DNA from 3 places in the Romboutsia sp. 1001713B170207_170306_H8 genome. Region 2 is predicted to be linked to each of the others. Evidence: predicted binding sites of a transcription regulator. Region 2 holds the regulator's gene; each other region holds the start of a gene.
What was found. The regulator HrcA, encoded in region 2, represses chaperone genes, less so after heat shock. The targets are predictions, from matches to a motif close to TTAGCACTCNNNNNNNNNGAGTGCTAA.

Region 1 (11,590 bases), on a different contig from region 2:
TCTGAACCAAATTCATCATCAGTATCAAAAGGAGAATCTCTAGGAGATACAATGAAAACTGTATCAAACTATGTTGATTTAATAGTTATGAGGCATCCTCAATTTGGAGCAGCAAATGAAGCTATAAAATATACTGAAGTACCTTTTATAAACGCGGGAGATGGAGGAAATCAACATCCAACTCAAACACTTACCGATTTACTTACAATAAAGTCACTTAAAGGAAATTTAGAAAATCACACAATTGGTATATGCGGAGACTTAAAAAATGGAAGAACAGTACATTCTTTAGTTAAAGCAATGGCTAGATACAAAAATACAAAATTTGTATTTATAGCACCTAATGAACTTAAGATGCCTGATTATATAAAAGATGCTATAAAAGGACATGAATACTATGAAACTAATAGCTTAGATGAAGTTATTGATAGATTAGACGTACTGTATATGACCAGAGTTCAACAAGAAAGATTTGAAGATAAAGCTGAGTATGAAAGATTAAAAGATTATTACATACTAAATGCACCAAAACTTAGTAATGCTAAAGAAGATATGTTAGTTATGCATCCATTACCAAGAGTAAATGAGATAGATACTGATGTAGATACTGATGAAAGAGCAGTTTATTTTAAGCAAGCTAAGTTTGGGATGTTTGTAAGAATGGCTTTGATAACAAAACTTTTAAAATTGAATTTAGAGGTGAGCACAAATGAGTAACATATTATTTAGAAATGTTAGAATTGTAGATGTTAAAAAAGACTTTAAGGCGGATTTACTTGTATCGAATGGAGTAATTTCAAAAATAGATCAAAAAATAGAAATAAAAAATGAGAGTGTAAATATAGTAGATGGAAATGGGTACGTATTAATGCCTTCTTTTATAGACTTACATACACACTTAAGAGACCCGGGGCTGACACATAAAGAAGACTTAGAAACAGGTCAAATGGCTGCTTTAAAAGGTGGATTTACAGTACTTTGTCCAATGGCAAATACAAAGCCGGTTTGTGATAATAAAGAGGTCATGGAATATATACTTAATAAAGCAAAAGAATTAGATTTATGCGAAATAAAGCAAGTATGCGCAATAACTAAAGATTTAGATGGTCAAGAAATGATAGATATAGCATCAATGAGAAAGTATACAGATTTATTCTCAGATGATGGATATACATTATTTAATGAAGAAATTATGAAAGAAACTTTAAGATTATCATCTCAATTGGACTTTAAAGTATTAACTCATTGTCAACCAGAGTATGAAATAGTACAAAGAGACTTAAAGATGCTAAAGGAAGTTGGCGGAAACTTACATATATGCCATATAAGTTTAGAAGATACTTTAAATGAAATTAAAAAATATAAGAATGAAGGATATAAGTTTACTTGTGAAGTTGGTCCACACCATATATATGGTTATGGATTAGATTATAAAGTAAATCCAGCATTTGCTAAGGAAGAAGATATGAAATCTTTAATAGAGGGAATTAAAGATGGATATATAGATATGATAGGAACAGACCATGCGCCTCACACTGAAGATGACAAAAAAGCAGGTTCTCCAGGGATATCTAATATAGAAGTAGCATTTGCAATGGTTAATAAGGTATTTAAAGAAAATGAAATATCTTTAAATAAATTAAGTGAGATGATGAGTGCTAATCCTGCAAAACTTCTTGGATTAAATCAAGGATTAATAGAAGAAGGATTAAAAGCAGATTTAGTTTTAATAGATGAAAATGAAGAAGATGTAATAGATACATCTAAGTTCGTATCTAAAGGTAAAAACAATCCTTTCAATAATCAAAAGATTATAGGCAAAGTAATTATGACAATAAGAGATGGTAAAATAGCTTACAAAGTAGAGGGGGATATGTAATGTATAAAGTTCTAGAAAATAGATATGTAGGGGAAGATATGTATCTAATGAGAGTGGAAGGCAACTTTAAAGGAGAAATGGGTCAATTCTATATGCTAAGAGCTTGGGACACATATCCACTTTTATCAAGACCAATAAGTATACATGATATAGATGATAATAGTATAAGTTTCTTATATAAGGTATTTGGAGAGGGTACTGAAATTTTAAGTAGGTTAAGAGAAGGAGATACTATAAAGTTAGAGGGTCCATATGGGAATGGTTATACAAAGGTTGAAGGAAAGGTAGCTCTAGTAGGAGGCGGAATTGGAGTAGCCCCATTATATTTAGTTGCTAAAAATATAGAAAACTGTGATGCTTACCTTGGATTTAGAAAAGAAGGAGTACTAATAGATAAGTATAAAGAATTATGCAAAGAAGTACATATAGCTACAGGTAATACTTTTGTAACAGATATATTAGATGTAGAAAAATATGACTATATATTAACTTGTGGACCAACACCGATGATGGAAAAACTAGTTGATATGACACAAGGAACAAACACAAAGATAATGGTATCTTTAGAAAATCATATGGCATGTGGAGTAGGAGCTTGTTTAGTTTGTACTTGTAAAACTCAATTTGGAAATAAAAAGACTTGTAAAGATGGACCAGTATTTTGGGGAGAGGACGTGATTTTCTAATGGCTAATTTAAATGTTAAGTTTGGAAATATAGACTTTAAAAATCCAGTAGTTATGGCATCAGGAACTTTTGGATTTGGAAAAGAATATAACGAAATTTATGATATACAAAAGCTAGGTGGAGTAAGTAGCAAGGGACTTACATTAAATAAAAGATCTGGAAATGAAGGTATGAGAGTTTGTGAAACGCAATCAGGAATGATGAATAGTGTTGGACTTGAAAACCCAGGAGTACAAGGTTTTATAGATAATGAATTACAATTTTTTAAGAATTTAGATTTTGTAAGAATTGCCAATGTGGGTGGCGGAACATTAGAAGATTACATAGAAGGCGTTAAATTATTAAATGATCAACCAATAGATATGATAGAGCTTAATATATCTTGCCCAAATGTAAAAGCAGGAGGAATGGCTTTTGGTATAAAAAATGAAGTAGCAAGAGAAGTAGTAAGAGAAGTAAGGAAGGTTACAGATTTACCATTAGTAGTGAAATTATCGCCAAATGCGGAAGATATAGTTGGTATGGCTAAAGTATGTGAAGAAGAAGGTGCTGATGGAATATCTTTAGTAAATACTTTTAAAGCAATGGCAATTGATATAAATAAAAGGAAGCCTGTTTTTGAAAATGTATATGCAGGATTATCTGGACCTGCTATAAAGCCAATAGCGCTTAGAATGGTTCATGAAGTTTGTAATGCTGTAAATATACCAGTAATGGGAATGGGTGGAATAACAACATGGCAAGATGCTATAGAGTTTATTATGGCAGGAGCAACATGCATACAAGTTGGAACTGCAAACTTTATTAATCCTAAGATAGGACTTGATATAATAGCTGGAATAGAAAGTTATATGGAAAGAGAAGGAATAAAAAATTTAGACGAAATAAGAGGAATATTATAAAAATTAAAATAAATAGACAATAAAAAATTGGAGGAAAGAATTATGAATATAGTTGAAAATAAAGTGGATGTAGTAGAAATATTAAAGAAAAGTGATGCATTATTAGAAGGTCATTTCTTATTATCTTCTGGAAAGCATAGTAATAGATATGTGCAGTGTGCAAAGGTATTAAGATTTCCAAAGTACGCAGAAGAAGTTTTAAGTACAGTTGTTGAGCAAATAAAAGATTTAGATATAGATTTAGTAGTTGGACCAGCTATGGGTGGAGTAATAGTTTCTTATGAATTAGGAAGACAATTAAACAAAGAAACAGTGTTTACTGAAAGAAAAGATGGTGTAATGGAATTAAGAAGAGGATTTGAAGTTAAGCCAGGAGCTAAAATAATAATAGCTGAAGATGTAGTTACAACAGGTAAATCAACTATAGAAACTAAAGAAGCATTAGAAAAATTAGGTGGAGAAGTTATTGGAGTTGCTTGTATAGCAAACAGAACTTCTAAAGATATAGGAATGCCTATATATAGTGCTATAAAGCTTGAAATAGAGGTACATGATTCTGATAAGTGTCCTTTATGTAAAGAAGGAAAGATAGAATTAGTTAAACCAGGAAGTAGAGAATTTAAAGAAATAGGAATGTAATTATTAATAAAATAAAAACCTAATGATATTACTATCATTAGGTTTTTATTTTATTAATAATTTATTCTAATGTTGTTGAATATAACTTTAATTCTCTTAAAAAAATATGGGCTGCTTCAGAAACATTTACATCTTTAGGTAAAATATATGAAAAATTACGTGTGAATGTGTTATCTAATGTTATAGTCGATATTTCACTATTTTCAACTGCGGGGTTAGCTATAAACTTAGAAATTATGCTTATTCCTAATTTATTTTTTATGGATTCTTTAACCGCATAGTTACTTCCTACAACCATGATACTTTTAGGTAGTATTTTATATTTACTTAAAAATAAATCTAGATAGTCTCTAGTACCAGACCCATTTTCTCTAACAATCCATTTTTTATTTTGAAGGCTAGAGAATAAAAAGTTATCTTCTGTTAAATCGGATTCAAAAGGTAATGCTAGGGTTAATTTATCTTTTAAAAAATATCCTTTATTGAAGTTAGAATCATTTAAATTACCTTCTATTAAGCCGATATCTAAAATAAAGTTTCTTATATCAGAACATACAGCAGAAGTATTCTCTGTGAAAATTTCTACATTTATATCAGGATATTTCTCTGAAAAAATAGATAAAAATTTAGGTAAAATATAATCTCCTATTGTAGAACTAGCCCCAATTTTTAAAGTACCTGTAATTGTAGTGGAACTATTACTAATTTCTTTATATGTAACATCCATTAAATTTAGTACTTCCTTAGCTCTCTTATATAAAATATACCCTTTCTCAGTTATGAAAATGTTTTTTTGCTTAACAGATCTATTTATTAAAGTTGTTCCAAAAAAAGTTTCTAAATTTTTTATATGAGTACTTACTGTTGGTTGAGATAGATTTAGATGATTTCCAGCCTTAGTGAAATTTTTAAAATCTACCACAGCGATAAATGTTTTTAATTCTTCAAACAAATTTAACAACTCCTACTGTATTAAATATTTTTATGTTTATATAAAAGTATTGACTATTATAACCACATATAAGTATACACTAATCATAGGAAAAATCAATGGTATATATTAAGTATATTTATTTTACTTATGGTTAATATAATTATATACTATCGAAGAAGGTAAAATTCAAATATAAATAGAAAGGATTAATAATATGTCAAGAGAACATAAAGGATTTACAAAAGCAATAAGTGATATATTACCAGGATTTATAGTTTCATTATTAGTAGCTTTGATAAGTATGTTTCTTGCAAAATTTGTTCCTAATTTAGGAGCTGCATCTATAGCAATATTTCTAGGGATGTTTGTTGGGAATGTATTTTTAAATCAAGATATATTTCAAAAAGGATATAAATTTTCTGAAACTGATTTATTATCGTATTCAATAGTATTATTAGGAGCAACATTAAGTATTAGTACAATTTCAGACATAGGATTTTCAGGAATTTTATTTATAATTTTACAAATGTCAATAACCTTAATAGGAGTTATATATATAGGAAATAAACTAGGTTTTTCAAAAAACTTTTCATATTTAATGGCAAGTGGTAATGCGGTTTGTGGTTCATCTGCTATAGCTGCAACAGCACCTGTAATTGATGCTGATGATAGAGAAAAAGGAATAGCTGTAACTATAGTAAATGTTACTGGAATAGTATTAATGTTCTTACTTCCTCTTTTAACTCAACTTTTATATAAACATAACATTACGCAAACATCTGGAATGATAGGTGGAATACTACAATCTGTAGGTCAGGTTGTAGCAAGTGGAGCAATGGTAAGTGAACATGTAAAAGATATGTCTATGATATTCAAAATAGTACGTATAATATTTTTAGTAGTAGTTGTATTTGCATTAGGACATTTAAAACATAAGTCTAATAAGGAGATTTTAGAAGAAGAAGTCGATGATATAGAGAGAGGAAAAATAAAAGTACCATGGTATGTAATAGGATTCTTTATAACATGTGCTTTATTCTCTTTACACATAATAAGTCCTCAAGTATCTCTATTAGCTAAGAATATAAGTAATAAACTTGAAATAATAGCATTAGCGGCTATTGGGCTAAGAGTTAATATAAGAGATTTAATTCAACAAGGTAAAGCAGCTACGATATATGCAGTATCTGTAGGTACTTTACAAATTATTTCAGCAATAATATTAATCGCTTTATTAATCAGATAAATAATTATATAAATAAAAAAGATGCTTAAAAAGCATCTTTTTTATTTATATAATTATTTATAAAAAGTAATTTAAAAATTATATTCCTAATGTTTCTTTTATTTTACTGCATAGCATGTCAAGATGTTCTGGATTATTTATTAAATCAACTTCATTTATATTTACATATAAAACAGGAGATTGATCGTATTCAGCTATCCATTTTTCATATCTATTATGAAGATTTGACCAATATTCTAAGTCAACAGCTTTTTCCATATCACGTCCTCTAAGATTTATTCTATCTATTATAGTATCTAAAGAACCGTCTAAGTAGATCATTAAATCAGGCTTTTTTAGATATGGAACCATATCATTGAATAAGTCCCTGTAAGTTATATAGTCTCTTTTAGTCATTTTTTTATTATCATATAAGTTTCTAGCAAATATTTCAACATCTTCGTATATACTTCTATCTTGTATATTATTTAGTCCGTTAGCATGAATCTCTTTTTGTTGTTTAAACCTCTGAGCTAAGAAATAAAGTTGAAGATGAAACCCCCACTCCTCTTGATTCTGGTAAAAATCTTCTAAGTATGGATTACCATCAACTTTTTCAAAGTGAGTTTCAAAACCTAGTTTTTCTCCCACTAATTTTGTTAAAGTTGATTTTCCAGCACCTACATTTCCTGCTACAGTTATAAACTTATCTCTACTAGCGGGAGTATTACTTTGGTTTATTAATTTAAACATGTTGCTGTCCTCCTAAAGTTGTCATTGCTTTTGTTACTTTGTCTATTATGAAATTTCTGTCTTTCTCATTATTTAAGAAATCTAAATTAGAATTATCTATTTCTATGATTATAGGTTCTTTTCCCATAAAATTATGTTTTATAGATAGGGGGTTAAAATAATATTTATACTCAGATCTTAACTCATCGATATAATTTCTATCCATTTGTCTTTCAAAACTTCTATCTCTCATAGCAATTCTTTTCATCAACACATCTGTATCAGAATTCAAGTATACGATTATATCTGGTTGAGGTAAATCATTAACAAAAGTATTGTACACTTGTTTATATCTATGAAATTGCATTTTATCAAGTGTTAAACCTGCAAATATAAGATTTTTTATTATATGATAATCACTTACAACACCAATATGGTTGCTTAAAAGCTCTTTTTCTGTGTCTTCTAATTGTTTTACTCTATTAAATAAAAAGAATGCTTCTGTTTGTAAAGCATAACCTTTTATATCTGTATAAAACTTTGATAAAAAAGGATTTTCTTCAACTATTTCTCTTAAAAGAGTATAATTGAAGTGTTCATTAAGGATTGTTGCAAGAGTAGTTTTACCTACTCCAATAGGACCCTCTATAGCAATAAAAATACCTCTATCGTTCATATAAGTTCACCTTCTATTGATTAATGTCTAGTGTATTTTATCAAAAAATTTTAATTAATTCTACTCTAGATTTTTAGAACTAAGTTTGTATATGATAAAAAGATTATTTAAATTAATTGCATAATGGGTAAATTAAGTCTATAAACAAACGTAAAAATAACAAATAAGGAGAAAAAATAATGAATGTATATGAAAAAGAAAACTCAGTTGTATTAGAAGGAATCACAGATTTTGATCCTAAGCATATATTTGAATGTGGTCAATGTTTTAGATGGCATAGACAAGATGATGATTCTTATACAGGTGTAGCAAAAGGAAAAATATTAAATGTAAAAAGAGAAGGAAATATTGTTTATTTAAATAATACTAATTTAGAGGACTTTAATAACATTTGGTTTAATTACTTTGATTTAGAAAGAAATTATACAGAGATAAAAAACACATTGAGAAGTATGGATGAATATTTAGATAAAGCAAGTGATTTTGGATGGGGAATAAGGATACTTCAGCAAGATGGATGGGAAATGCTTATATCATTTATAATTTCGTCAAATAATAGAATACCAATGATTCAAAGAGCAATAGAAAATTTATCAGAGAGATTTGGAGAGTATATAGGGGAGTATAATGGAAAAAAATATTACTCGTTTCCAACTCCTGAACAATTAAATAAGGCATCGCAAGAAGAAATAAGAGCCTGTCAAACTGGATTTAGAGATAAGTATATAAAAAGCACAACTCAAAGAGTTGTTGAGGACAATGATAATGTGGGTGAATATACTAAATTAAGTACGGATGAATGTTTAAAAGAGTTATTGAAATTTAATGGTGTAGGACCTAAAGTCGGTGATTGTATAGCATTATTTGGGATGAGAAAATATGATACATTCCCTGTTGATGTTTGGGTAAAAAGAGTAATGCAAGAATTTTATGTTACAGAAGATATGAGTTTACCAAAAATAAGAGCATATGCTATTGATAAGTTTGGAGATTTAGCTGGGTTCGCACAACAATATCTATTCTACTATGCTAGAGAGTTGGGTATAGGTAGATAGTCTAATAGGGAGGGAATATGGATATTGTACAAGGTTTAATATTAGGATTTTTAATTTTATCCTATATATCAGGGACCATAATATCAATGACAATATTACTTGAAAATAGAGACCCTTCTAAAACTGTAACTTGGCTATTGATATTTATTTTACTACCAGGGATAGGTTTAATTATTTACGCTGTTTTTGGAAGAAATTTAAGGAAAATAAAGATATTTAAAACCCAAGAGTTAGCTAGTAATATGAAGGAAGAGAAACTATTTAAAAATATAGAAGAAATAAATAAATTAATAGAGTTAGAACAAGATACCATTAGCATAAGCAAATTCTTAAAAGATAATGAAGAGGACAACGCACGTCTAAAAATAATAAGTTTATTACTAAATACAGGTATGTTTCCTTTCACTACAAACAATAAAGTAGATATATTTATAGATGGAAATGAAAAGTTTAAAAATCTTTTGGATGATATAAGTAAAGCTAATAATCATATACATTTAGAATACTTTATTATAAAAGATAGTGAAATAGGTCAAAAAATAAAACAACTATTAATAAAAAAAGCTAAAGAAAATGTTAAAGTTAGAATTTTATATGATGATGTAGGGTGTTGGAGATTTTGGTTTCATAGAAAATTTTTTAATGAGATGAAGTCTTATGGTATAGAGATTGTACCATTTTTACCTACTAAGTTTCCTATTATAGGAGGTAAATTAAATTATAGGAACCATAGGAAGATAGCTGTTATAGATGGGAAAATAGGATATACAGGAGGAGTAAACATAGGCGATGAATATATGGGTAAAAACAAAAAGTTTGGATATTGGAGAGATACTCATATTAGAATAGAAGGAACATCTGTATATATGTTGCAAATGACATTTTTAATTGATTGGTATTACAATACAAAAGAAGTTTTATTAGATAAAGAATATTTTCCTAAGTTAAGTGAATGTGGAAATTCTATGATACAAGTTGTAGCAAGTGGTCCAGATAGTGATTGGGAGGCTATACACTATGCATATTTTTTAGGTATATGCGAAGCTAAAAAAAGCATATACATTGAAACACCATATTTTATACCAGATGAAAGTATATTAAGAGCTTTAAAGAGCGCTGCATTAAGTGGAGTAGATGTTAGAATTATATTCCCTAAAATAGTAGATCATAAAATAGTTAATACAGCTTCTTATTCATACTTTGATGACATCCTGAAATCTGGAGGAAAAGTATATTTATATAATAAAGGATTCATTCATTCGAAAGTCATTATTATAGATGATATTATAGCATCTACAGGTTCTGCTAATATGGATCTAAGAAGTTTCATGTTAAATTTTGAGATAAATGCATTTATATATGATCAAACTGTTATTAAATTAATGAAGGATGACTTCTTTGAGGATATGAAAAACAGTGAAGAAATAAATATAGATGAATTTAAAAATAGAAGTATAGTTAAAAAGTCTAAAGAATCTATAGCTAGATTGTTTTCTCCAATATTATAATATTCTAACATTAATGCATTTTAAAGGGGGAATTATGTCTAAAATGGGCGTTTTAAAATACTTAAAAAGAGTTGAAAAATATATGTGATTGGTATATCATAATAATTGTTAGCACTCTTAATTAAAGAGTGATAAAATATAAGTTAATTAATATTTCAATCTACATATAAAAATTCATTAGGAGGTATAAACAATGAAAATAAGACCATTAGCTGACAGAGTTGTAATTAAAAAAGTTGAAGCAGAAGAAAAAACTGCAAGTGGAATAGTTTTACCTGGAGCTGCTAAAGAACAGCCTCAAATAGCAGAAGTTGTTGAAGTTGGTCCAGGAGGAATTGTTGATGGAAAAGAGATAACTATGGAATTAAAAGTTGGAGATAAGGTTATATTCCAAAAATATTCTGGAACTGAAGTTAAATTAGATGGACAAGAATATACAATATTAAGACAAAGCGAAATACTTGCTGTTGTAGAATAATTAATTAGGAGGGGTTAAGATGGCTAAAGAAATTAAATTTGCTCAAGATACAAGAAAAGCTTTAGAAACTGGTGTGAATAAGTTAGCAGATACTGTTAAAGTTACATTAGGACCAAAGGGAAGAAATGTAATACTAGATAAAAAATTTGGTGCACCATTAATAACAAATGATGGTGTTACTATAGCTAAGGAAATAGAGTTAGAAGATAGATTTGAAAATATGGGAGCTCAACTTGTTAAAGAAGTTGCTATAAAAACTAATGATGTAGCAGGAGATGGTACTACTACTGCTACAGTTTTAGCTCAAGCTATTATAAGAGAAGGTTTAAAAAATGTAACTGCAGGAGCTAATCCAATACTTATAAGAAAAGGTATACAAAAAGCTGTTGAAGTTGCAGTTGAAGAATTAAAATCTCAATCAAGAACTATAGAAACAAAAGAGTCTATATCTCAAATAGCTTCTATATCGGCAGGAGATGAAGAGGTTGGGAAATTAATAGCTGAAGCTATGGAAATAGTAGGAAGAGATGGTGTTATAACTGTTGAAGAATCTAAAACTATGCATACTGAATTAGATACAGTTGAAGGTATGCAATTTGATAGAGGATTTGTGTCTGCGTATATGGTAACAGATGTAGATAAGATGGAAGCAGTATTAAATGACCCATACATATTAATAACAGACAAGAAAATATCTAATATACAAGAAATATTACCAGTTCTTGAGCAAATAGTTCAACAAGGTAGAAAGTTATTAATAATAGCTGAAGATGTTGAAGGTGAAGCATTATCTACATTAGTAGTTAACAAATTAAGAGGAACATTTGAAGTTGTTGCAGTTAAAGCTCCAGGGTTTGGAGATAGAAGAAAACAAAT
Region 2 (11,590 bases):
CTATTATAACTTGGTCAAAGTCATCTCCACCTAATCTATTATTACCAGCAGTAGCTAAAACTTCGAAAGTACCATCACCTATTTCAAGTATAGATACGTCAAAAGTACCTCCACCTAAGTCAAATACTAATATTTTCTTTTCTTGATCTAATTTATCCATACCATATGCTAAAGCTGCAGCAGTTGGTTCATTTATTATTCTCTTAACATCAAGACCTGCTATTCTACCAGCATCTTTAGTTGCTTGTCTTTGAGCATCTGTAAAGTAAGCTGGTACTGTTATAACAGCTTCAGTTACAGGTTGACCTAAATAACTTTCAGCATCAGCTTTTAATTTTTGTAATATTATAGCTGATATTTCTTGTGGAGTATATCCTTTACCATCTATGTTAACTTTGTAATCTGTTCCCATATGAGTTTTTATTGATATTACAGTTTTATCTGCATTTGTAACCGCTTGTCTTTTAGCAGGTTCTCCTACTATTCTTTCTCCATCTTTAGTGAAAGCTACTACTGATGGAGTAGTTCTCATACCTTCTGTATTTGCTATTATTTGTGGTTCTCCACCTTCAAGTACTGCAACGCAAGAGTTAGTTGTTCCTAAATCTATTCCTATTACTTTTCCCATAATTTATATCCTCCTTAAGTGATTTATTATAATTTAAATTTTTATAAATTTACTTACATTTTACTTAGCAAGAAACTTTAACCATTGTAGGTCTTATTACTTTAGTTCCTAACTTATAACCTTTTTGAAGTACCATTATTACTTTGTTAGCATCTATGCCATCTACACTTTCTTGCATAACTGCTAAATGTAGATTTGGATCAAAGTCAGCATTTTCTGCTTCTATTTCCTCCACACCAAATTTAGCTAATGTATCCTTAAGTTGCTTATGAACTAAGTTTATACCTTCAAATAAATTATCTTCTTTATTATCACAAGCTTCAACAGCTCTTTCCATACTATCTATAACTGGTATAAGTTCAGTTATTATTTTTTCATTAGCGAATAAACCAATTGTTTCTTTCTCTTGATTTGTTCTTCTTATATAATTTGAGTATTCTGCTTGCAACCTTTGATATTTTTCTTTTTCTTTAGTTAATTCTTCTTTCATTTTTTCTTCATCTAACCTCGTATTTATGTCTATTACATTATCATCTTGGCTAGACTCAGTTGATTCTTCAGCACTAACGTCTTGTGTATTAACCTCTTGATTTTCCACTTCTTCGTTTACTAAAGTATCTTTTTCATCTTGTTGAATATTTTTTTCCAAGATACTGCACCCCTCAATTTTTATTTTTTATTATTAATCAGTAAGTTGATATAACTTATTATAGAGTAAATCCTAGAATAATCCATTCTAGTAGGCCCTATAAAGCTTATTCTTCCTACTGAGTTTTCATCAACTTTGTATGTGGTTGTGACAACACTATATTCTTGAGCTTCTGCAACTTCATTATCACTACCAATAATTATATTTGTATTATCTTTTAATATACCTTTAGATTTTGTCATCTTAGTTATATTATCTTTTTCCTCTAGCATATTGAAAAAAGATCTTGCCTTTAATACATCATTAAACTCTGGATAGCTTAATATATTTGTAGCTCCACTTAAAGTCATATAAAGCTCTTCACTTGATAAATTTGAATTCAACGCATTTATAAGTTGATCAATTAAATTAGAGTACTCTCCAATTTCATGTTTTATAAATGCTACAAATCTATCGTCTAAATGAGTTATTGTTTTTCCACCTAGCTTTTTAGTTAAATTATCAGAAATTATATTCAATTTTGTTTGTTCTAAATAAACTTTAGTGGATATAGTTTCTTTCTTTATATCACCTTTGTCTGTTACTACAATTAATAAAATATTATTTTCATTCATACTAACTAATTGTATATGTTTAATAGTGCTATAATTAACTAAGTTTTTTGCAAATCCTATAGTTGTATAGTTTGTAAGCTCAGATAATAACTTTGAAGTTTCATGAATAAGATCTTGTATGTGATTTATATTATCACGAACACATTTTTCAATCATCTTTTTATCTGTGTCACTTAATTCACTAGTTGCCATAAGTGTATCTACATATAATTTATAACCTTTTTCCGTTGGTACTCTACCAGCAGATGTATGAGGTTGGATTAAATATCCTAATTCTTCTAGATCTGCCATTTCATTTCTTATCGTAGCTGCACTTACACCTAAGTTATACTTTTTAGATATAGTTCTTGATCCTACAGCTTCGGCAGTATCTATGTAGTCTTTTATTATTGCTTTAAGGATATTTAACTTTCTTTCATTTAATTCCATCCTTGCACCTCCCTGCTGTTAGCACTCACTAAATCCGAGTGCTAAAAAGATTATATTTAATTTATATCACTATAAAGTTATTTTGTCAACACTTTTACTATTAATTCATAAATTCAATAAATATACTATTAGATATTTCTCGTCCTCTTTGAGTTAATTTCATACTTTCCTCAGTTATAGATATTAATCCTTTTTCACTTAAATCTCTTAATTGACTTTTATAAACTTCTAGAAAATCAATATTAAATTTATTTTTAAAATCATTAAATTTTATTCCGTCATTCATTCTAAGACCCATAAATATTTTCTCTTCTATACTATCTTGTTTACTAAGTATCTCTTTACTTTCTATAGGTTTTTCATTTTTTTCAATCATTTTATGATATTCATTTAAATCACATACGTTTCCATATCTAATATTTTTAATATATCCAGAAGCACCTGGTCCTAATCCTATATAATGTTCACACTTCCAGTAAAGTATATTATGCTCACATTCAAATCCTTCTTTAGCATAATTTGATATTTCGTACTGTTTATATCCTTTTGAATTTAGATAATTTATTGTATATTCATACATATCAATATCAGTATCTTCATCCATAAGTTTAAATTCTTTTCTTTGATGCATGTTGTATAGTTCTGTACCTTCTTCTAATATTAAAGAATATGCAGATATATGAGTCGGATTTAAATGCGTTATCTTTTCTAAACTTTCTTTCCACTCCTCAAATGTCTGATTAGGAAGACAATACATTAAGTCTACATTTATATTTTTAAATCCCTCTTTTAAAGCTTCTTTATAATTTTTCTCAAACTCGTCATAACTATGTATCCTTCCAATATATTTTAAATGATTATTTTGAGTCGCTTGTAAGCCTATACTAAGCCTATTTATCCCACACTCTCTCATTGCTCTAAGTTTATCTACAGTTAACGTTCCAGGATTACACTCTATAGTTATCTCTGCATTATCACTTACCTTAAAATTTTCTTTTATAGATTTAAATATATATTTAATTTCACCTCCATTTAGTATACTTGGAGTTCCTCCGCCTAAAAATATACTTGTTATTTCTTCGCTTACTTCATTTTTATATAATTCCATTTCTTTCCTTAAATCTTCTAAATATGTACTTTTTAGATTCTTATCTAATTTAAATGAGTTAAAATCACAATAGTTACATTTTTTTACACAAAATGGAATATGTATGTACAATCCAAACATTCAAATACCTACCTTAATATCTATTTTTGTAATTTATATTTTACTCTAAGTCATCTTATTTTTACCATATTATAGTTATATAAATTTCTATATAATAAAAAAAGATTAAAATATAAGCCTAAAAACACTTTATATAGAACTTATATTTTAATCTATTTTATTTTACCCATTTTTTTCAATTTAAATATTATTTTCTATTAAAATTTTAATGTTCATTTTTTTTAGACATATAACTATATACTGGAATACCTATTAAAGTTATAATTATTCCTCCTAATGCTATAATCGTAGCAGTAATTAATTGATTAACTATAACGAATAACCCTCCAACTATAGCTATTATTGGTATTAGAGGATATAAAGGAACCTTATATGGTCTATCTAAGTCTGGATTATCTTTTCTTAACTTTATAACACCTATAAAAGTAAGTACATAAAATACCCATACTATAAATACAGTTAAATCTGTTAATAAGTTAAACTGTCCAGATAAAGCATATATACAAGCTAATATAGCAACTAGCCAAGTTGAGTTTGTAGGAGAGCCTCCTTTATTTACTTTTGATAATGCTTTACTACCTGGAATTATATTTTGTCTAGCTAAAGTATATGGTATTCTAGGTCCTGTAAGAAGATAACCATTTAGTGTTCCAAATACAGATATTAATATACCTATTGTTATTATCTTTCCTCCAATATCACCAAATAATCTTGTAGCTACCAATGTTGCTGGTGATGTAACTAATGCTAATTCTGATGCATCTGCAACTCTCAAATAGGCTAAATTTATAATTATATATACCGCCATAACCGCAGATAAACCTCCAACTATTGCAGTCGGTAAGTCCTTACCTGGATTTTTCATTTCACCCGCTATAGCCCCTACATTTATCCATCCATCATATGCAAATAAAGTTGCAATAAGTACTTGTCCCATTGCAGTACTTGCATTTACTCCAGGCCCAACTAATGGTGAAAATACACTATTACCTCCATTACCTTTTATAAATCCAAATATTATTATTAATATTAATGGCAATAATTTACCTATTGTTGCTATATTTTGTATAGCACCACCAAAAGAAGATCCTATATTATTTAGAAGAGCTAATAGTATTATTATACCCAAAGCAATAGGAAGAACTATAGACATATTCGTTGCTGAATATCCAAATAACTCTGCACATTGTTGAGCAAATATTACAGCTATAGCTGCTATTGTACCAGGAAAAAATAATACAGTTTGCATCCATCCTGTTAAAAAGCCCCACTTTTTTCCATATATTTCTTCTATATATACCATCATGCCTCCAGTTCTAGGAATAGCTGCTGATACTTCCGCTGCCGTAAGACCAGCCATAATAGTTATAATACCACCTACTATCCAAGATATTATACCAAGACCTGGAGCACCATTTGTTGTAGTATATATTGCTTGAGGTTTAAAAAACACACCAGAACCTATTACTAGCCCTATTACGGTAGATAATGCGGTTCCCAATCCTAAGGTCTTCTTTAATCCATTACTCATAAGCTGCCTCCTTACCAAATATAATAAAAAATATATTTTTTTACATATTTAGTATTACCAGCTTCTCTTTAATTATTAAATTTAATATATTGGTTACATATCTTAATATCTTATTAAATAAAAAAACAGACACATATTTTTATGTATCTGTTTTTTTATTTTATTTAAATTTAATATTAATCATCTAATTTCAGTACAGACATAAATGCTTTTTGTGGAACTTCTACAGATCCTATTTGTCTCATACGTTTCTTACCTTCTTTTTGTTTTTCAAGAAGCTTTTTCTTACGAGAAATATCTCCTCCATAACACTTAGCAAGAACGTCTTTTCTAAGTGCACTTATAGTCTCTCTTGCAACAACTTTATTTCCAACCGCTGCTTGTATTGGAACAGCAAATTGATGTCTTGGTATTTCATTCTTTAACTTCTCACACATAGCCTTACCTCTTGGATAAGCTCTACTTTCATGAACTATAAAACTTAAAGCATCTACTTGCTCTTTATTTATTAATATATCAAGTTTTACAAGATCTGAAGGAACATATCCTTTTATCTCATAATCTAGAGAGCCATATCCTCTTGTTCTTGATTTTAATGCATCAAAGAAATCATATATAACTTCATTTAACGGAAGATCATAGTGAAGCATAACTCTTTTTTCATCTATATATTCCATATTTAACATTGTTCCACGTCTTTCTTGACATAGCTCCATAACTACACCTACATAATCCTTAGGAACAATGATATCACCTTTTGCAATTGGCTCTTCTATCATTTTTATCTCAGATACTTCTGGTAAGTTTGCTGGATTTTGAACCATTACTATTTCTCCATCAGTCTTAGTAACTCTATATATAACAGAAGGAGCAGTTGTAACTAAGTTCAGATCAAACTCTCTTTCTAATCTTTCTTGTATTATTTCTAAATGTAAAAGACCTAAGAATCCACATCTAAAACCAAATCCTAATGCAGCCGATGTTTCTGACTCAAACTCAAGAGCAGCATCATTAACTTGCATCTTTTCTAATGCATCCCTCACATTTTCATACTTTTCACCTTCACCTGGATATATACCACAATAAACCATTGGAGTAGCTTTCTTATAACCTGGTAATGAATTTTCAGTAGGATTATTTGCATCAGTAATTGTGTCTCCCACATGACAGCTTCTTATATCCTTTATGCTGGCAGCTATATAACCAACATCACCTGCAGCTAATTCATCAAGTTCTCTTTGTCCAGGAGCCATAACACCAACTTCAGTTACCTCGAAAGTTTTATTAGTGTTCATCATCTTAATAGTCATACCTTTTTTAACAGTACCTTCATAAACTCTAACATAAGCTATAACACCTTTATATGCATCATAGTATGAGTCAAATATCAAAGCTTTTAATGGCGCTTCTTTATCTCCTTGAGGAGCTGGTATATTTTTTACTATAGCTTCTAAAACATCTTCTATGTTTAATCCACTTTTTGCAGATATAAGTGGAGCTTCACTAGCATCAAGACCTATTATATCTTCTATCTCTGCCTTTATTTCATCTGGTCTAGCACTTGGTAAATCTATCTTATTTATAACTGGTAATATTTCTAAATCTTGATCTAATGCTAAATAAACATTAGCTAAAGTTTGAGCTTCTACACCTTGTGCTGCATCCACTACTAATAATGCACCTTCACAAGCTGCTAAACTTCTAGATACCTCATAGTTAAAGTCTACGTGACCTGGAGTATCTATAAGATTTAAGAAGTATTCATTTCCATCCTTAGCTTTATAAACTAATCTTATATTTTGTAACTTTATAGTGATTCCTCTTTCTCTTTCAAGATCCATATTATCTAATAACTGATCTTTCATTTCTCTATCACTAACAAGACCTGTTTTCTGTATTAATCTATCAGCTAAGGTAGACTTCCCGTGATCTATATGCGCTATTATACTAAAATTTCTAGTTCTACTTTGTTTATTGTCCACCTTTATTCCTCCTTATTATTAATATCATAGCTTTTATTTTATAATATATCCGCATTTATGTAAATAAAAGAAATAAAATAAGACTTAAGTATCAACTTAAGTCCTATTTTATTTCTTTTATTTACAAATTTTAAAAGTAATATCATTTAAAGCTACTAATTTGATTTTTTATATATATACCTAAACTTTCTAATATCTCTGTACTAGCATCTATAAATGTAGAATTACCTAACATAGTATTAGCATTATCATATACTATAACTAAACATATACTAGTTAAAGCTGTCATTGTTGCGATAAATACTAACTTTAGTATAAATCTTTTTCTTTGCTTTTTATATCTTCTCTCTATATGTTTTTCTAAACGACTCATTATAAGCTCCTAAATTTAAAACTTATTTAAAATAGGAATCTAATACATCTGCTATATATTTAACGCTAGCACTCGCTTCTTCTATACTAGTTGCATTACTTCCAACTTCAATTAAGATGCCTTTATCAGCTACATATTGATTAAATCTACCATATGGTTTCTCTACTACAGCTTTAGCTATACCTGGATACTTTTCATTTGCTAAATTAGTAAGATCTGTTGCTGTTTTCATTACTTCATCTATGTTTTCATTTTTCATACCTACTACAAAACAAAACTGAGCTACTTTTTCTCCATTTATAGTAGTTGTGTAATTTTTATTAGACTCTTCATTTACCTCAGCAGATGCATCTCTATGTAGATCTATAGCTATATCCACAGTATTATATTGTGAAAGTAATGTTTTTATTGTACTTAAGCTACTTGAGTACGAGTTGTTGTATGATGGATAGTCATGGTATTTTGTTGTATGAACTACACCCCACCCCTTATTACTCAATTCAGTAGTTAACAAACTACCTACTTGCATTACAGAATTCTCTATATCTTGTGAATGATAATTTCCATCAGGTGAGTTTGAGTAAGTTTCAGCACTATGAGTATGGTATATTAATATTCTAGGGTTTGAACTTGTAACTCTTATATTATCTTTATATTGAGTCGAAAGAGCTATTGCGCTCTCTTTTTTAGTTTCTTCACTACCAGCATTTAGAGTTGGTATATTTTCTTCACCTATGTGAACTTTTATATAATCTTCGCTTTCTTCACTTTCTTCTTCATTTTTAATTGCTGAGTCTTTTTCTTGATTTGTATCAGTTTCTGGATAAGAAGAATCTATTAAATATCTAAAAAAATCATCTTTATCCATAGCGAATGTAGTTGTTGGTAAGATACAAATTAACACACAGGCCAATAATTTTGCCTTAATGCGTTTTTTTTCCATTATTATTCCTCCTTATTTACTTATCCTTCCTGGGTGTAATGATCTATTTAAACCTTCACTTATTATTATTGATAAGTTTTCTATAGTTTCATCGATATCTTTAGGTGTTACAATTAAGTTTTTATCATATGGTTCTAATGAATCTTTTATTAATTGATATTTTTCTTCTTCTTTTAATTTCTTTAACATATTATAAAATCCTTCTGACTCTCTAGATTCATTCATTAGATTATCAATAGCCATATCTAAAACATCATTCGTTAATGTAGCTGCATCTACTACAGTTGGTACCCCTATAGCTATAACATCTACTCCTAAATACTCCTTATTTAGAGCTTTCCTCTTATTTCCCACTCCTCCTCCTGGAGATATACCTGCTGTTGATATTTGTATAGTAGCATTTACTCTCTCCATTTTTCTTGAAGCTAATGCATCTATTGCCACTACTCTATCTGGTTTAATTGTATCTACAATTGCTTTTACAGTTTCACTCGTCTCTATTCCTGTGATTCCCATAACTCCTGGACTAAGTGCAGCAACTTCAGTAAAGTCATCATCATAATCTTTATTGTAATTTTTAAATATATGCCTAGTAACTAAAGTTTTAGATACACTTTTAGGTCCCAATGCATCAGAAGTTATATTCCAATTTCCCAAACCAATTATTAAAGTTTTTTTAGTTTTGTCGTCTCCAAATATACCTATTAATTCATCTTTCAAGTAATTTATAATTTCTTCTCTTGAATCATCATCATCATATTTCATTAAATTACTTTCTAAAGTTATATAAGTTCCTATACCTTTATTCATTATCATAGAACCTTGTTCATCTATAACGTCAACCTTAGTGACTGTACAATTCTCTAATTCCTTAGTTTCAACATTTACTCCAGGGAGCTCATTTGTTTCTTGTTCTTGTGCGTATACTTCTTTTGCTTCTAATGCTAAGTCCGTTCTTATTTTAAACATGTTAACCTCCAGTATTTATTGAATGATATTTATAAGTGTTAACAAATTTTAGTATTTTATAACAAAAATTATATTTTTGTAAAAGTGAGTATAATTAAATTATATGTTGTAAATTATTTTTATATAGGTTATAATCTTAAAAGTCAAAAGCAACAAGATATTATAAAAATAAGATTATGAATAAATTATCCTTGATTTTTAGATTTATTTCTGTTAAAATCTAATATGTTGACGACGAATATAATAAAAAATGTATGAGGGGGTGAACTCACATGGCAAACATAAAATCAGCTAAGAAAAGAATAAAAGTTATCGAGAAGAAAACTGCTTTAAACAGAGCTAGAAAATCTCAATTAAAAACTGCTATAAGAAGATTCGAAGAAGCTGTAATGGCAGGAAATAAAGAAGAAGCTACTCAAAGATTCCAATATGCTCAAAAGAGAATATCTCAAGTTGCATCTAAAGGAACTATACACAAGAACGCTGCTGCTAGAAAAATAGCTAAGTTAGCTCAAAAGTTAAACGGAATGAACGCTTAATTCTCTGTTTATAACTTTATAGATTTAACCCTTGATAAATATCAGGGGTTTTTTATTCGATTTAATTCAATTCGCTTAATAAAATTCTTTTTACTAAAAAACCTTAAAGTAATATTACTTTAAGGTTTTTTTATTATATATATTAGCTTATTTTTCTTTGACAATACTTACTTATAAGTATCTCAATAGCTAATGTATCTTTAATCAGTCCATTTTTTATTTTATAATCACTTTCTAGTATATAATTTAACATATCTATTATCATATCGTCAGAGAAGTTTAAAGCTTGCTTTAGTGCTTTTCCGACTACAAATTGATGTAACTTTAACTTTTCAGATATAACTTTACTTGTATATCCTTCTGTTTGAAGCTGCCTAACTTGCATAACCACCCTAAACTGTTTAGCAATCATAGCAAATATACCAAGTACAGATTCACCTTCTTGTATCATATCATTCAATATTCTTATAGATTGTGTAGAATTCTTTTCACCTATATAATCAATTAATTTAAAAATATCATTTTCTACTTTCTTCCGAGATAATTTATCTATAATTTCATTCGTAACTACATTACTCTTACCTACAAAGGAGCTTATCTTATTTATTTCATTATTTAAATCAGATAAAGTTTTTTCACTACTTTTATCTCTATAACCTTCTGAATCGATAAAGTACATAATCTGAGCATTATCTATTATAACCTCTTGTGATTCAAACTTCTTTTTTACCCACTTAAACAAGTCCATATCCGATAACTTGTCGCAATTACATACAATCCCATTCTTACTTATTTTTTTTACTATGTTTTTTCTCTTATCTATGTCTCCATATACAGCAAAAACTAAAATAGTACTTTCAGGTATATTATCTAAGTGGTCTATCAAGTATTTTTCATCGCTATCGGTAAAATTTTTTTTCTTTCCTTTTAATAATTCAAAATCCTTTATTATAACAATTTTCCTATCATCCATAAAAGGAAGAGTTTCAATAGAACTTATAACTTGATCTAATATGATTTCTTTACCATCTATAACATCTAGGTTAAAATCTATCATACTTTCATTTAAAGTATTTTTAAATACATTTAACGAGTTCTCTATAAGATAAAATTCTCTACCGTAAAAAAGATATATATTTTTAAATTCTCTATTGTTAACACTTTTTATAATATCCTTGTAATTCATTTTCTTGCTCCTTCATAATCTTTAGTTCCTTATAAGTCATATACAAAGTTATCATTATATAATATATAATTACATATTGAATCTTTGGATTATTTATTTCAATATAAGCAAAATTTACATTACTTATCTTATATAACAAATAATATATACATTCTATAATTATTCTGTTAAAATAGGCTACAAATTTAGATGCCCACAAATTTATTTTAAATATAATTATACTTATAATACTTAAATACATTATAACTCCTATGAAGGGCATAATTATTATATTACTTACTAAAGAAAAAACTGGTATCCCTCTGAAATTATAATATATTATAGGTAATGTTAATATATTTGCAGATATAGTTATAGATAATATACTACTCTTAAATATATCTTTAATATAACCATAGAAGTATATTATAGACAATGTGGCAAGAAAACTCAATTGGAAACTTATATTATATATAATAAATGGATTGTTTACTATTAAAAATACACCTATTAATGATAAAGTTGATATACCATCTCTTT
Region 3 (11,590 bases), on a different contig from region 2:
ATAACTTCTACAGTAGATGAAGTTACAGCTAAAAAGTTAAGTGAAATATTCTTAGAAATAGTAGCAGCTTATGATTTTACACCACAAGCTTTAGAAATACTTAAGAAAAAGAAGAACTTAAGAGTTTTAAAATTATCTAAGATAGAAACTAGTTTACAGCCATATGAAATGAAATACTTAGATGGAAAATTATTAATACAAGATAAAAATAATTCCTTAGCAGATAAATATGAAACTGTAACGGTAGTTGAACCAACTAAAGAACAGTTAGAAGATATGGAATTTGGTATGAAGGTTGTTAAAAATATGAAATCAAATGCTATAGCTATAGTTAAAGATGGTAAAACATTAGCTTTAGGATGTGGTCAAACTTCAAGAATATGGGCTTTAAAAAATGCCTTAGAAAACAACCGTGATAAAGACTTTAATGGAGCTATACTTGCTTCAGATGCATTCTTCCCATTTGATGATTGTGTAACATTAGCAAATGAATATGGAATAAAAGCAGTTGTTCAACCAGGTGGTTCAATGAAAGACCAAGATTCTATAGATGCTTGTAATAAATATGAAATGACAATGGTGTTTACAGGAGTAAGACATTTCAAACACTAGGGGGTAAATTTTATGAAGGTATTAGTTATTGGTGGTGGCGGTAGAGAGCATGCCATCTGTTGGAAATTAAGTAAAGAAGAAAACGTAGAAGTAATATTTTGTGCACCAGGAAACGCTGGAATTGAAAGTGTAGCAAAGTGCATAAGTATTGGTGATAGTGATATAGATGAACTGGTAAGTTTTGCAAAAGAAAATAAAATAGACTTAACAATAGTGGGGCCTGAGGTTCCACTTGTTAAGGGGATAGTTGATGAATTTGAGAAAGAAAATTTAAGAATTTTTGGACCAAATAAAAGTTGTGCTAGATTAGAAGGTAGTAAGGCTTTCTCTAAAGACTTTATGATAAGACATAACATACCTACTGCAAAGTACAAAGAATATACGAACTTAGATGAAGCTATAAGTGAAGTAGACAACTTTGGATATCCAGTAGTAATAAAAGCTGATGGTTTAGCTGCAGGAAAAGGTGTAGTAATACCGACAAATAGAGAAGATGCAATATATACATTAAAAGAAATGATGACAAATAAGAAATTTGGAGATGCAGGAAATAAAATAGTTATAGAAGAGTTTCTAAGTGGAATAGAAACATCTATATTAGCATTTGTAGATAACAATATTATAGTTCCTATGGTAAGTGCAAAAGACCATAAGAAAGTGTATGACAATGAAGAAGGACCTAATACAGGAGGTATGGGAACTTTTTCTCCAAGTGAAGTGTATACAGATGAATTAGCCAAAAGCATAAAAACAAATGTATTAGATGCTACATTAGAGGGATTTAAAAAAGATAAATTAAATTACAAAGGAATATTATTTGTAGGTTTAATGATTACAGAAGATGGACCCAAAGTATTAGAATATAATACTAGATTTGGGGATCCTGAAACTCAATCGATTTTATTTAGATTAGATACGGATTTAAATAAAATAATGAATGCAATAATAGACAATAAACTAAGTGATATAGAAATAAATTATAAAGATGAAGAATCAGTTTGTGTAATGCTTACATCTATAGGGTACCCTGATTCTTATGAAAAAGGAAAGATAATAACTGGACTTGAGAATCTAGATAAAGATATAGTTGTTTTCCATAGTGGAACTAAGATGGATAATGGAAACTTGCTTACAAATGGTGGAAGAGTAATTGGATTAACAGCAAAAGCAGCTTCAGTAAAGGATGCAGCAGAAAAGGTATATGAAAACATTAAGAAAATAAGCTTTGAAGGTATGCATTATAGAACTGATATAGGAGTTTAGAATTTTCTAAAAATATGGGGGGAAAGGCATGTTAAATACTGAAAATGTCAAAAGAATATTAGTTGAGAAAAGACAAGGCTTTGACCTTGAAGCTAAAGCTTTAAAGAAAGATTTAGTAGAAAATTTACATATAGATACTATAGAAGATATAAGAGTATTAAATAGATACGATATAGAAGGTATATCTGACGAAGCTTACAGTAATGCGGTAATAAGTATATTTTCTGAGCCCAATTTAGATGTAATTTATCATGAAGAAATATCGAATTTAAATAAATATGATAAAAGAATATTTGCAATAGAATATTTACCAGGACAGTATGATCAAAGAGGTGACTGGGCATCACAATGTATACAAGTAGTTAATAATGGAGTTAGACCTATTATAAATACAGCTAAGGTTTATATACTAAGTGGTAATATAACAGATGAGCAATTTAATAAAATAAAAAGATATTGTATAAATCCTGTAGATAGTAGAGAAGCTAGTTTAAATAAACCAGAAACATTAAAAATGGAAACCGAAATACCTACTTCAGTAGAAATATTAAATGGATTTATAGATTTAAGTTATGAAGGGTTACAAGATTTCTTAGAGGGAAGAGGTCTTGCTATGACAATACTTGATTTAGAACATATCCAAAAATATTTTAAAGACACGGAAAAGAGAAATCCAACTATAACAGAAATAAAAGTATTAGATACTTATTGGTCGGATCATTGTAGGCATACTACTTTTATGACGGAAATAGAAGATGTTCAAATAGAAGAAGGTAAATATACAGATATAGTTAAAGAAGCTTATGAAATGTATATTAATTCAAGAGAAAAAGTATATATAGATAGAAAAAAAGATATATGCTTAATGGATATAGCAACAATAGCTATGAAAGAATTAAGAAAAGATGGTAAGTTAGAAGATTTAGATGTAAGTGAAGAAATAAATGCATGTAGTATAAATGTTGATGTTGAAATAGAAGGTAAGATTGAAAAGTATTTAGTAATGTTTAAAAATGAAACTCACAATCATCCAACTGAAATTGAACCATTTGGTGGAGCTGCTACTTGTTTAGGTGGAGCTATAAGGGATCCATTATCAGGAAGAAGTTATGTATATCAAGCTATGCGTGTAACTGGAAGTGCCGATCCTAGAACGTCTTTAGAAGATACATTATCAGGCAAATTAATGCAAAGGAAAATAACTACTGAAGCAGCTCATGGATATAGTTCATATGGTAACCAAATAGGATTAACCACAGGTCAAGTTGCTGAAGTATATGATGAAGATTTCGTAGCAAAGAGAATGGAAATAGGTGCGGTTATAGCAGCAGTACCTAAAGAAAATGTAGTTAGAGAAAGACCAATATCAGGAGATGTAATAATACTTCTTGGTGGAAAAACAGGAAGAGATGGATGTGGAGGAGCTACTGGTTCATCTAAAGAACATAGTGAAGAATCAATACTTAATTGTAGTGCTGAAGTTCAAAAAGGTGATGCTCCTAATGAAAGAAAAATACAAAGATTCTTTAGAAATAAAGAAGTTGCACAAATGATAAAAAGATGTAATGACTTTGGAGCGGGTGGAGTTTGTGTTGCTATAGGTGAAATAGCAGATAGTTTAGATATAAACTTAGATTTAGTTCCTAAAAAGTATGATGGACTTGATGGAACTGAACTTGCAATATCAGAATCTCAAGAACGTATGGCAGTTGCTATAAATAAAGAAAATAAAGATAAATTTATAGCTTTAGCTAAAGAAGAAAATTTAGAAGCTACTCATGTTGCTACAGTAACAGATACAGGTTATTTAAGAATGTTTTGGAATAAAAAGGCTATAGTAGATATTAATAGAGAATTCTTAGATACAAATGGTGTGAAACAAACTACTAAGGTTCATGTTAGTAAAGTAAATGAAGAGAAAACTTTCTTTAATTCAAGTTCATATAAAAATGATAGTGAATACTCATCGACTGATGGAGTTTGTATATTTTCAGAAGGTTTATCAGATATAGCTCTAGCTAAAGAAGTTTCATTAAAAGATAAATTTATAGAAACATTATCAGATTTAAATGTTTGCTCACAAAAAGGATTAGTAGAAAAATTTGATAATACAATAGGAAGCAATACTGTACTTATGCCGTTTGGTGGTAGGTACCAAAGTACTCCAGCTCAAGGGATGGTTGCGAAAATTCCTGTACTTAAAGGGGAGACGAATACCTCTACAATAATGACATATGGATATAATCCTAAGATAGGTAAATGGAGTCCATTCCATGGAGCGTTATATGCAGTTGTTGAATCTGTGTGTAAACTTGTTGCTATTGGGGGTAATTATAAAACAACAAGACTTACTTTACAAGAGTATTTTGAAAAGCTTGGGGATAATCCAACTAAGTGGGGTAAACCATTCTCTGCTTTACTTGGTGCATTCTATGCTCAAAATAAACTTGAAATACCTGCAATAGGTGGTAAAGATAGTATGTCAGGAACATTTAAAGATATAGAGGTTCCTCCAACGTTAGTTTCTTTTGCTGTGGATACTGTAGATGCAAAAGTAGTAGTATCCCCAGAATTTAAGAAGGCTAATTCAAAAGTTGTAATGTTATGCACAGAAAGATTAGAAAATGGAGTTGTTAACTTTGATGAATTAAAGAAAAATCTAGAGAAATTAAGAGAACTTATACACAAAAAACAGGTTTTATCAACATATGCATTAGGATTTGCAGGCGTAGGTGAAGCTATAAGTAAGATGGCATTTGGCAATAAAATAGGATTTAAATTTAATGAAGAATCTAGTAATTTATATGAAGAAACGGATAAACTATTTGAAGCAAGTTATGGAAATATAGTTCTTGAACTAGCTAGTAATGATTTAAGTATACTAGATGGATATAACTATATAGTATTAGGTAATACAATTGAAAAAGAAAGTATAGTTATAGCAGATGAAGACATATTATTAGACGAACTATATAAAGCGCATTGTGATACTTTAGAGCCAATATTCCCAACTAAATCTATAGAAATTAAAGATAAGATAGAAACTATAAACTTTGTATCAGGTGGAGAAGCTAAAAAATCATCTATAAGTATTGTATCTCCTAAGGTATTTATACCAACATTCCCTGGAACAAACTGTGAGTATGATTTATCTAAAGCATTTGAAAAAGCAGGAGCTAATGTAAGTATAAAAGTATTTAAAAACTTAACTTATAAAGATATAGAAGAATCTATAGATACAATAGTTAAAGAAATAAAATCTTCACAAATGATTATGCTACCAGGAGGATTTAGTGCAGGAGATGAACCTGATGGTTCTGCTAAATTTATAGCTACAGTATTTAGAAATGAAAGGGTAGCAGAAGCTGTAAATGAATTTTTAACTAAGCAAGATGGGTTAATGCTAGGTATTTGTAATGGATTCCAGGCTCTTATAAAGCTTGGATTAGTGCCATATGGTGAAATAAGAAAGCCAAGTGTCGATGCACCAACACTTACTTATAATAATATAGGAAGACATCAAGCTAAGATGGTTCAAACTAGAATAGCTTCTAATAAGTCACCTTGGCTAGCTAATACATCTGTAGGTGATATACATAGTATACCTATATCTCATGGAGAAGGTAAATTTGTTGCTAATGAAGAAACTATGAGAACTTTAATAGAAAATGGACAAATAGCCACTCAATATGTAGACTTTAATGGAAATGCAACTTATGATATAGATTTTAATCCAAATGGATCTTTCTATGGAGTTGAAGGTATAACTAGTGTAGATGGAAGAATATTAGGTAAAATGGGTCACTCTGAGAGAATTGGAAATCAAGTATGTAAGAATATATTAGGTGAAAAAGACCAAATGATATTTGAATCAGGTGTGAAATACTTTAAATAAAAAAATAAGGAGTGCCAAATGGCATTCCTTATTTTTTTATTTAAAAAAGAATTATATATAAAATAAAAGTTTTATATAATTTATTAGCACTCATCGGTTGACAGTGCTAATAAAAAGAGTATAATAATAATTGTAAGGAAGGTGATATATATGAAATTAGTACCTAGAAGAAATATAGGAAATTTATTTAATGATAGTTTTTTTGATGAGTTATTTGAAAATGAGTTTTTTAAACCAGTTAATTATCAAAAAATGATGAAAACTGATATTCAGGAGCAAGGTGATAATTACATTATAGACATGGACTTACCAGGATTTAAAAAAGAAGATATAAAAATATCTTTAGACAATGGGTATTTAATAGTTAGTGCATTTAAGAGTGAATCTAATGAGGAAAATAATGCAGAAAGAAACTATATTCATAGAGAAAGATATACAGGACAATGTTCTCGTAGTTTTTATGTTGGGGACAGTGTAAAAGAAGAAGATATAAAAGCTGGTTACAATAATGGAATTTTACAACTAATAGTTCCAAAATTAAATATAAAACAAAATGAACCTAAAAAATATATATCTATAGATTAATATAATAGATTGGATTTAAAATTTAAAGTATAGTTAGAAAATTTATAGGATATCAGAGTTAAGGATAGAATATATAAATTAAGTATAGTTTATATATTTTATCTTTAACTATAGATAGACTATAAATTTTTAATTTTATAAATAAAATGACATTATTAAAAGGAGGGGTACTAGTGTCAGTACAAAAAGGTAGTATTTCAATACATACAGAAAATATTTTCCCTATAATAAAAAAATGGTTATACTCTGATAAGGATATATTCATAAGGGAACTTATAAGTAATGGATGTGATGCAGTAAATAAATATAAGAGGTTAGTTTCACTAGGAGAAGCTAATGATAATGGGGATAGCAAATACAAGATAACCGTATCAATAAATCAAAACGATGGAACTTTATGTTTTACTGATAATGGTATAGGTATGACAGCTGAAGAGGTTGAAAAATATATAAATCAAGTTGCATTCTCTGGTGCAGAAGATTTCTTTAATAAGTATAAGGATAAGATAGAAGAATCTAATGATATAATAGGCCATTTTGGACTAGGATTTTATTCTTCGTTCATGGTATCTAAAAAAGTACAAATAGATACAATGTCTTATATAGAAAATGCACAACCTGTTAGATGGGTATCAGAAGATGGGCTTGAGTATGAAATATCTAAATCTGATACTAGAACAGAAAGAGGAACAAGTATAACTCTATATTTAGATGATGATAGTAAAGAGTTTTTAAATGAATATGAAGTAAGAGAAATTATAGAAAAATATTGTTCATTCTTACCTGTTGAAATTTATTTAGAAGCTTCTGATGATAAAAATGATGAGGGAAGTAATGATGAATTTGAAAAAAAACCTTTAAATGATATTAATCCTCTATGGTTAAAATCACCTAAGGATTGTACAGATGAAGAGTATAAAGAATTTTACAGAAAGGTATTTAATTCTTTTGAAGAGCCCTTATTTTGGATACATTTAAATGTGGATTATCCATTCAACTTAAAGGGGATACTGTATTTCCCTAAATTAAATAATGAATTTGAATTAGTTGAAGGAAAAGTAAAACTTTATAATAATCAAGTATTTGTAGCAGATAATATAAAAGAAGTTATACCAGAGTTTTTATTATTACTTAAAGGTGTAATAGATTGTCCAGACTTACCTTTAAATGTATCTAGAAGTTTCTTACAAAATGATAGAGATGTTACTAAGATATCTAAACATATAGTTAAGAAGGTGGCTGATAAACTAAAATCTCTATTTAAAAATGAAAGGGATGAATATAATAAGTTCTGGGATGATATACAAGTATTTATAAAATTTGGATGTTTAAAGGATGAATCTTTCTATGAAAAGATAAAAGATTATATCTTATTTAAAGATATAGAAGGAAATTACATGACATTAAATGATTATAAGGAATCTTCAAAAGAAAGTCATGAAAATAAAGTATTTTATATAAGTGATCAGAAGCAACAATCTCAATATATAAAATTGTTCAAAGAATATGGATTAAACGCAGTTGTGTTGGATTCTAGTATAGATAACCATTTTATTTCTTTTATGGAGTATAAAGAAGCAGGCACTAGCTTTAATAGAATAGACTCAGATATATCTGAAGTATTAAAAAATAAAGACGAATCTAATATGAAAGAAGAAGATAAAAATATATTAAAAGATATATTTAAGAGTATATCTGAAAATAAAATAAAAAATTACTCTGTTGAAAGCTTAAAAAATGAAGAAATACCAGCTATAGTATTGGTATCAGAACATACCAGAAGAATGATGGAAATGCAATCTAGGTTTGTAGGTATGGATTTAGGTATGAATCTCCAAGAAGAAAAAACTCTTGTTATAAATGAAAAGAATCCTATAATACAAAAGATATTATCATTAAAAGGCAATGAAGATAAGAAAGAAAGTATAGATTTAATATGTAATCAAATAATAGACTTAGCATTATTATCAAATAAGGAATTAAAACCAGAAGAATTAGAAGAATTTATACAGAGAAGTAATAAGTTAATGAGTATTGTAATTTCTTTATAGTAATAATTATATAGGAAATCAAAATGCTGTTAATAAACCTAACTTTATATTTGGTTTATTAACAGCATTTTTTATATTATTAAGATATTCTTTTTGTTTCAGTTACATTATTTTCTTTGTTTACTCTTAATATAGTTGAGCATGCACTTATTAAACCGATATAAGCGATTATTGCATAAACTATGGTAGATATCCAACCTGCATTCCAACCAAATCTATCTAGAATTATTCCGAATATAGGCGAACCTATAGCGAATCCTAAGGCAAAGAATACTTGTATCAATCCTAGTATAGTACCATAATCTCTATCACCGAATAATACTCCAGTCATATATGAAGGGCCCATAATATATGAGAACATTGAGATACCTAACCCAGCAGCAAATATATATGCAAGTTCATTTATATTAGGAACAAATATTAAACAAATACCACATGTAACAACTAAAATACCTGCAAGACCAAATGATTTAGATAGTCCTAATTTATCAAATAATACTCCTCCGAATAGATTACCGAATATTGAGAAAAAGCCAAATAAAGATGCAATCATAGCAGCAGGCATTCTAAGTTGACCAGAAGCTTCTAGATTTTGAAAGAAGGCTATAAATTGAAGTACCATACCACTTACATAGAATCCTACAAATATAAATGATATACCAATTATCCAAAACTGAGCCATTTTAGTTACTTCTGATACTTTATAACCCCAAGGTATATGATTTATGGCATGTTCTTCTCCTTTTTTCTTTTTAGGTATATTAGCAGCTAATTCAGCATCAGATTTCGGCATTCTTATAAGGAATATTGAAATTAGTAATGATGTAATTAAAGCTATCATACCAAATCTTAAATAAGCTCCCCTATATCCTATGTTTGGATCAGATAACCATTTTCCTGCTAACACTTGAAGGAATATATTACCTATACCACCTCCGGAAAATGCAATACCCATAGCAAGGCCTTTATTAACTTTGAACCAAGAGTTAATAAGCGTTGGAACTCCTATAGCTGATACTATTGCAAGCCCTACTTGAACCAATGCAGCTATTGCATAATATGCAAATAAATTATTACCTGCAAATGAATATAACATAAATCCTCCACCAAGTAGTATAGAACCAACTATATATAATACTTTCGCATTAACTTTAGTGAATAATTTTCCTATAAAAGGAGAACAAATAGCAGATGCTATAGTACCTATGGTAAATATTAATGAAAATGCAGCAAAGCTAAAACCTTCTCCTTTCACAACATAATTTGTAAATGCAGGTGGTAGGTTAGCGCCTACTCCAAAGGGAATGATTTGTATAAGTAAGCATGCTATAACGATTATCCATCCATAAAAAAATTGATTTTCTTTTTTGTTATTAGATGCATTCATAATATAAGTTTCCTCCTTAAATTAAACAATATATATTACTTGGAAGTTAAAATAGTACCTAGTAAGAAAGTTTTAAAAATAAATTATTTCAATATAAGTTTATCTTTTACAATAATTATTAAAAAATGTATGTTAGTCTAAAATAAGTAGAAAATATATTTATAAATAATTAAAATGAATAATTTAATTTGATATTAGAGGTGTGTTGAATAAAGGATTTTAATTTAACAATATAAAAATAGGTATCAAGAGAAACAACTATGTAAATAGTTGTCTTTGTTAAATATAAATTTAATACACTTTATTTGCAGTATTGAATTTCGAAATTAAAATTATGTTATAATTTGTCGGCGAACAATACATAACACTATATTTTAATCTATTACGAAAATTTATTATTAAAGTTAAAAATATACTTAAAAATATATTACATTATAAACATAACATATAAGGATATACACCAACAAATGAAATAAAATGATGAAACTTGAAATAAAAAGATTCAATTTTATCAAATAAATGATAAAAAACTAAAAATACGACTATTTTCGATAAAATAGATATCATAACATTGTGTACATAATATGGGTATGATATTATAAAAATGTGCATTTTACAAAAAGGAGGGTTAGAAATGATTGAAAGAGAATTTGGTAAATTAATTGAGAAATTAATTTATTTTTCGGGACAAAAGAATTACTCTCTAGCTATGGAATTAGGATATGATGTATCTTATATCAGTAAGTGGATTAATTCAACTATGTTACCAGCTGCTAAGAATATAAAAAATATAAGTAAAATTACAGCTGATTTTATAGTAAAATCTTCAAGTGAGTCATCACTACGTGATATAAGTGATTATTTTGAAATAAATACTACAGAAAATGAAAATAAAAGTGAAATTTTGAAAAAAACGATAGAAGAAAAGTTAAGTGAATCTTATTTATATAGTTACAATAAAAATAATAAAAAAACATTAAAAAAAGATATTAGAAAAAATAATAGTATACAAACAATAAATCCTACACTTAGAAAAAAATATTTAGATGATGAGATAATAAGTTTTATAGAAGAAGCGGGGCTTTCAGATATGACAGTACTTTGTAATTTATTTTCTTTAAATAGAGAAGATAAGGTGCATCTTGCAGGAATAAGAAATGGTGAAAATAATAAGTCTAGTAATCATAAAGAGTTAGTGAAAATGAAGTACTTGATAAGTTTTGATTCTGATAATGATATTAAAGAAATAATATTTGATGTGATGTTGTTCATAAATATGGTTACATCAAGGGGGAGGATTAATGCTGAATTATATAGTTGTGACTTTCCATCAAATATATTTATGTCAGCAGTAAAAAATAAATGTGCTCATACAGCTATTTACAACAATCATAAGTGTATAACAACGATAACATCTACAGATGATGATGTAGTTGATGAAATGTACCATACTTTAGAAGAGATGATAAGCACTCAAAGTAGACATATGTTTAGAAAAAAAACACCAGAAGAGATAATTATAAGCCAACGCTATATGAATTACATCATGGATCAAGATTTAAGGTGGTTAGTTGGATCAGTAACTGAGTTGTTTATGCCATCAGATTTATTTTTAGAAATTGGTAAAAATATTTTTGGAGATGAGAAAGAAGCGTTAATTAAGCTAAAAAAAATAGATACAATACTACAAAATGTAACATATAATTCTAAATTAAATATTATCATGTATGAATCAGTGTTTAGAACATATGTATCTAGTGGAAATATGACATTTTTCAATAAGCCTATAAATTTAAG

Region 1: the regulator HrcA is predicted to act here: its motif matches at 10,345-10,371, upstream of I2A66_RS12720 (co-chaperone GroES).
Region 3: the regulator HrcA is predicted to act here: its motif matches at 5,854-5,880, upstream of I2A66_RS12810 (Hsp20/alpha crystallin family protein).

The regions. Positions count from the first base shown of each region.
Region 1 is NZ_JADNAX010000007.1:40,766-52,355, forward strand. Features, by position in the region: gene pyrB (aspartate carbamoyltransferase) at 1-717, shown strand, start outside; gene I2A66_RS12670 (dihydroorotase) at 710-1,879, shown strand; gene I2A66_RS12675 (dihydroorotate dehydrogenase electron transfer subunit) at 1,879-2,565, shown strand; gene I2A66_RS12680 (dihydroorotate dehydrogenase) at 2,565-3,467, shown strand; gene pyrE (orotate phosphoribosyltransferase) at 3,510-4,106, shown strand; gene I2A66_RS12690 (LysR substrate-binding domain-containing protein) at 4,168-5,058, opposite strand; gene I2A66_RS12695 (YeiH family protein) at 5,255-6,286, shown strand; gene I2A66_RS12700 (deoxynucleoside kinase) at 6,365-7,018, opposite strand; gene I2A66_RS12705 (deoxynucleoside kinase) at 7,011-7,673, opposite strand; gene I2A66_RS12710 (DNA-3-methyladenine glycosylase family protein) at 7,853-8,728, shown strand; gene cls (cardiolipin synthase) at 8,746-10,236, shown strand; gene I2A66_RS12720 (co-chaperone GroES) at 10,430-10,714, shown strand; gene groL (chaperonin GroEL) at 10,734-11,590, shown strand, end outside.
Region 2 is NZ_JADNAX010000005.1:92,804-104,393, forward strand. Features, by position in the region: gene dnaK (molecular chaperone DnaK) at 1-628, opposite strand, end outside; gene grpE (nucleotide exchange factor GrpE) at 693-1,277, opposite strand; gene hrcA (heat-inducible transcriptional repressor HrcA) at 1,298-2,320, opposite strand; gene hemW (radical SAM family heme chaperone HemW) at 2,421-3,548, opposite strand; gene I2A66_RS11140 (APC family permease) at 3,754-5,079, opposite strand; gene lepA (translation elongation factor 4) at 5,256-7,061, opposite strand; gene I2A66_RS11150 (hypothetical protein) at 7,204-7,434, opposite strand; gene spoIIP (stage II sporulation protein P) at 7,457-8,377, opposite strand; gene gpr (GPR endopeptidase) at 8,390-9,346, opposite strand; gene rpsT (30S ribosomal protein S20) at 9,619-9,885, shown strand; gene holA (DNA polymerase III subunit delta) at 10,028-11,071, opposite strand; partial or broken gene I2A66_RS17880 (ComEC/Rec2 family competence protein) at 11,040-11,590, opposite strand, start outside.
Region 3 is NZ_JADNAX010000007.1:68,512-80,101, forward strand. Features, by position in the region: gene purH (bifunctional phosphoribosylaminoimidazolecarboxamide formyltransferase/IMP cyclohydrolase) at 1-612, shown strand, start outside; gene purD (phosphoribosylamine--glycine ligase) at 625-1,875, shown strand; gene I2A66_RS12805 (phosphoribosylformylglycinamidine synthase) at 1,904-5,770, shown strand; gene I2A66_RS12810 (Hsp20/alpha crystallin family protein) at 5,921-6,355, shown strand; gene htpG (molecular chaperone HtpG) at 6,502-8,406, shown strand; gene I2A66_RS12820 (conjugated bile salt MFS transporter) at 8,486-9,793, opposite strand; gene I2A66_RS12825 (hypothetical protein) at 10,428-11,590, shown strand, end outside.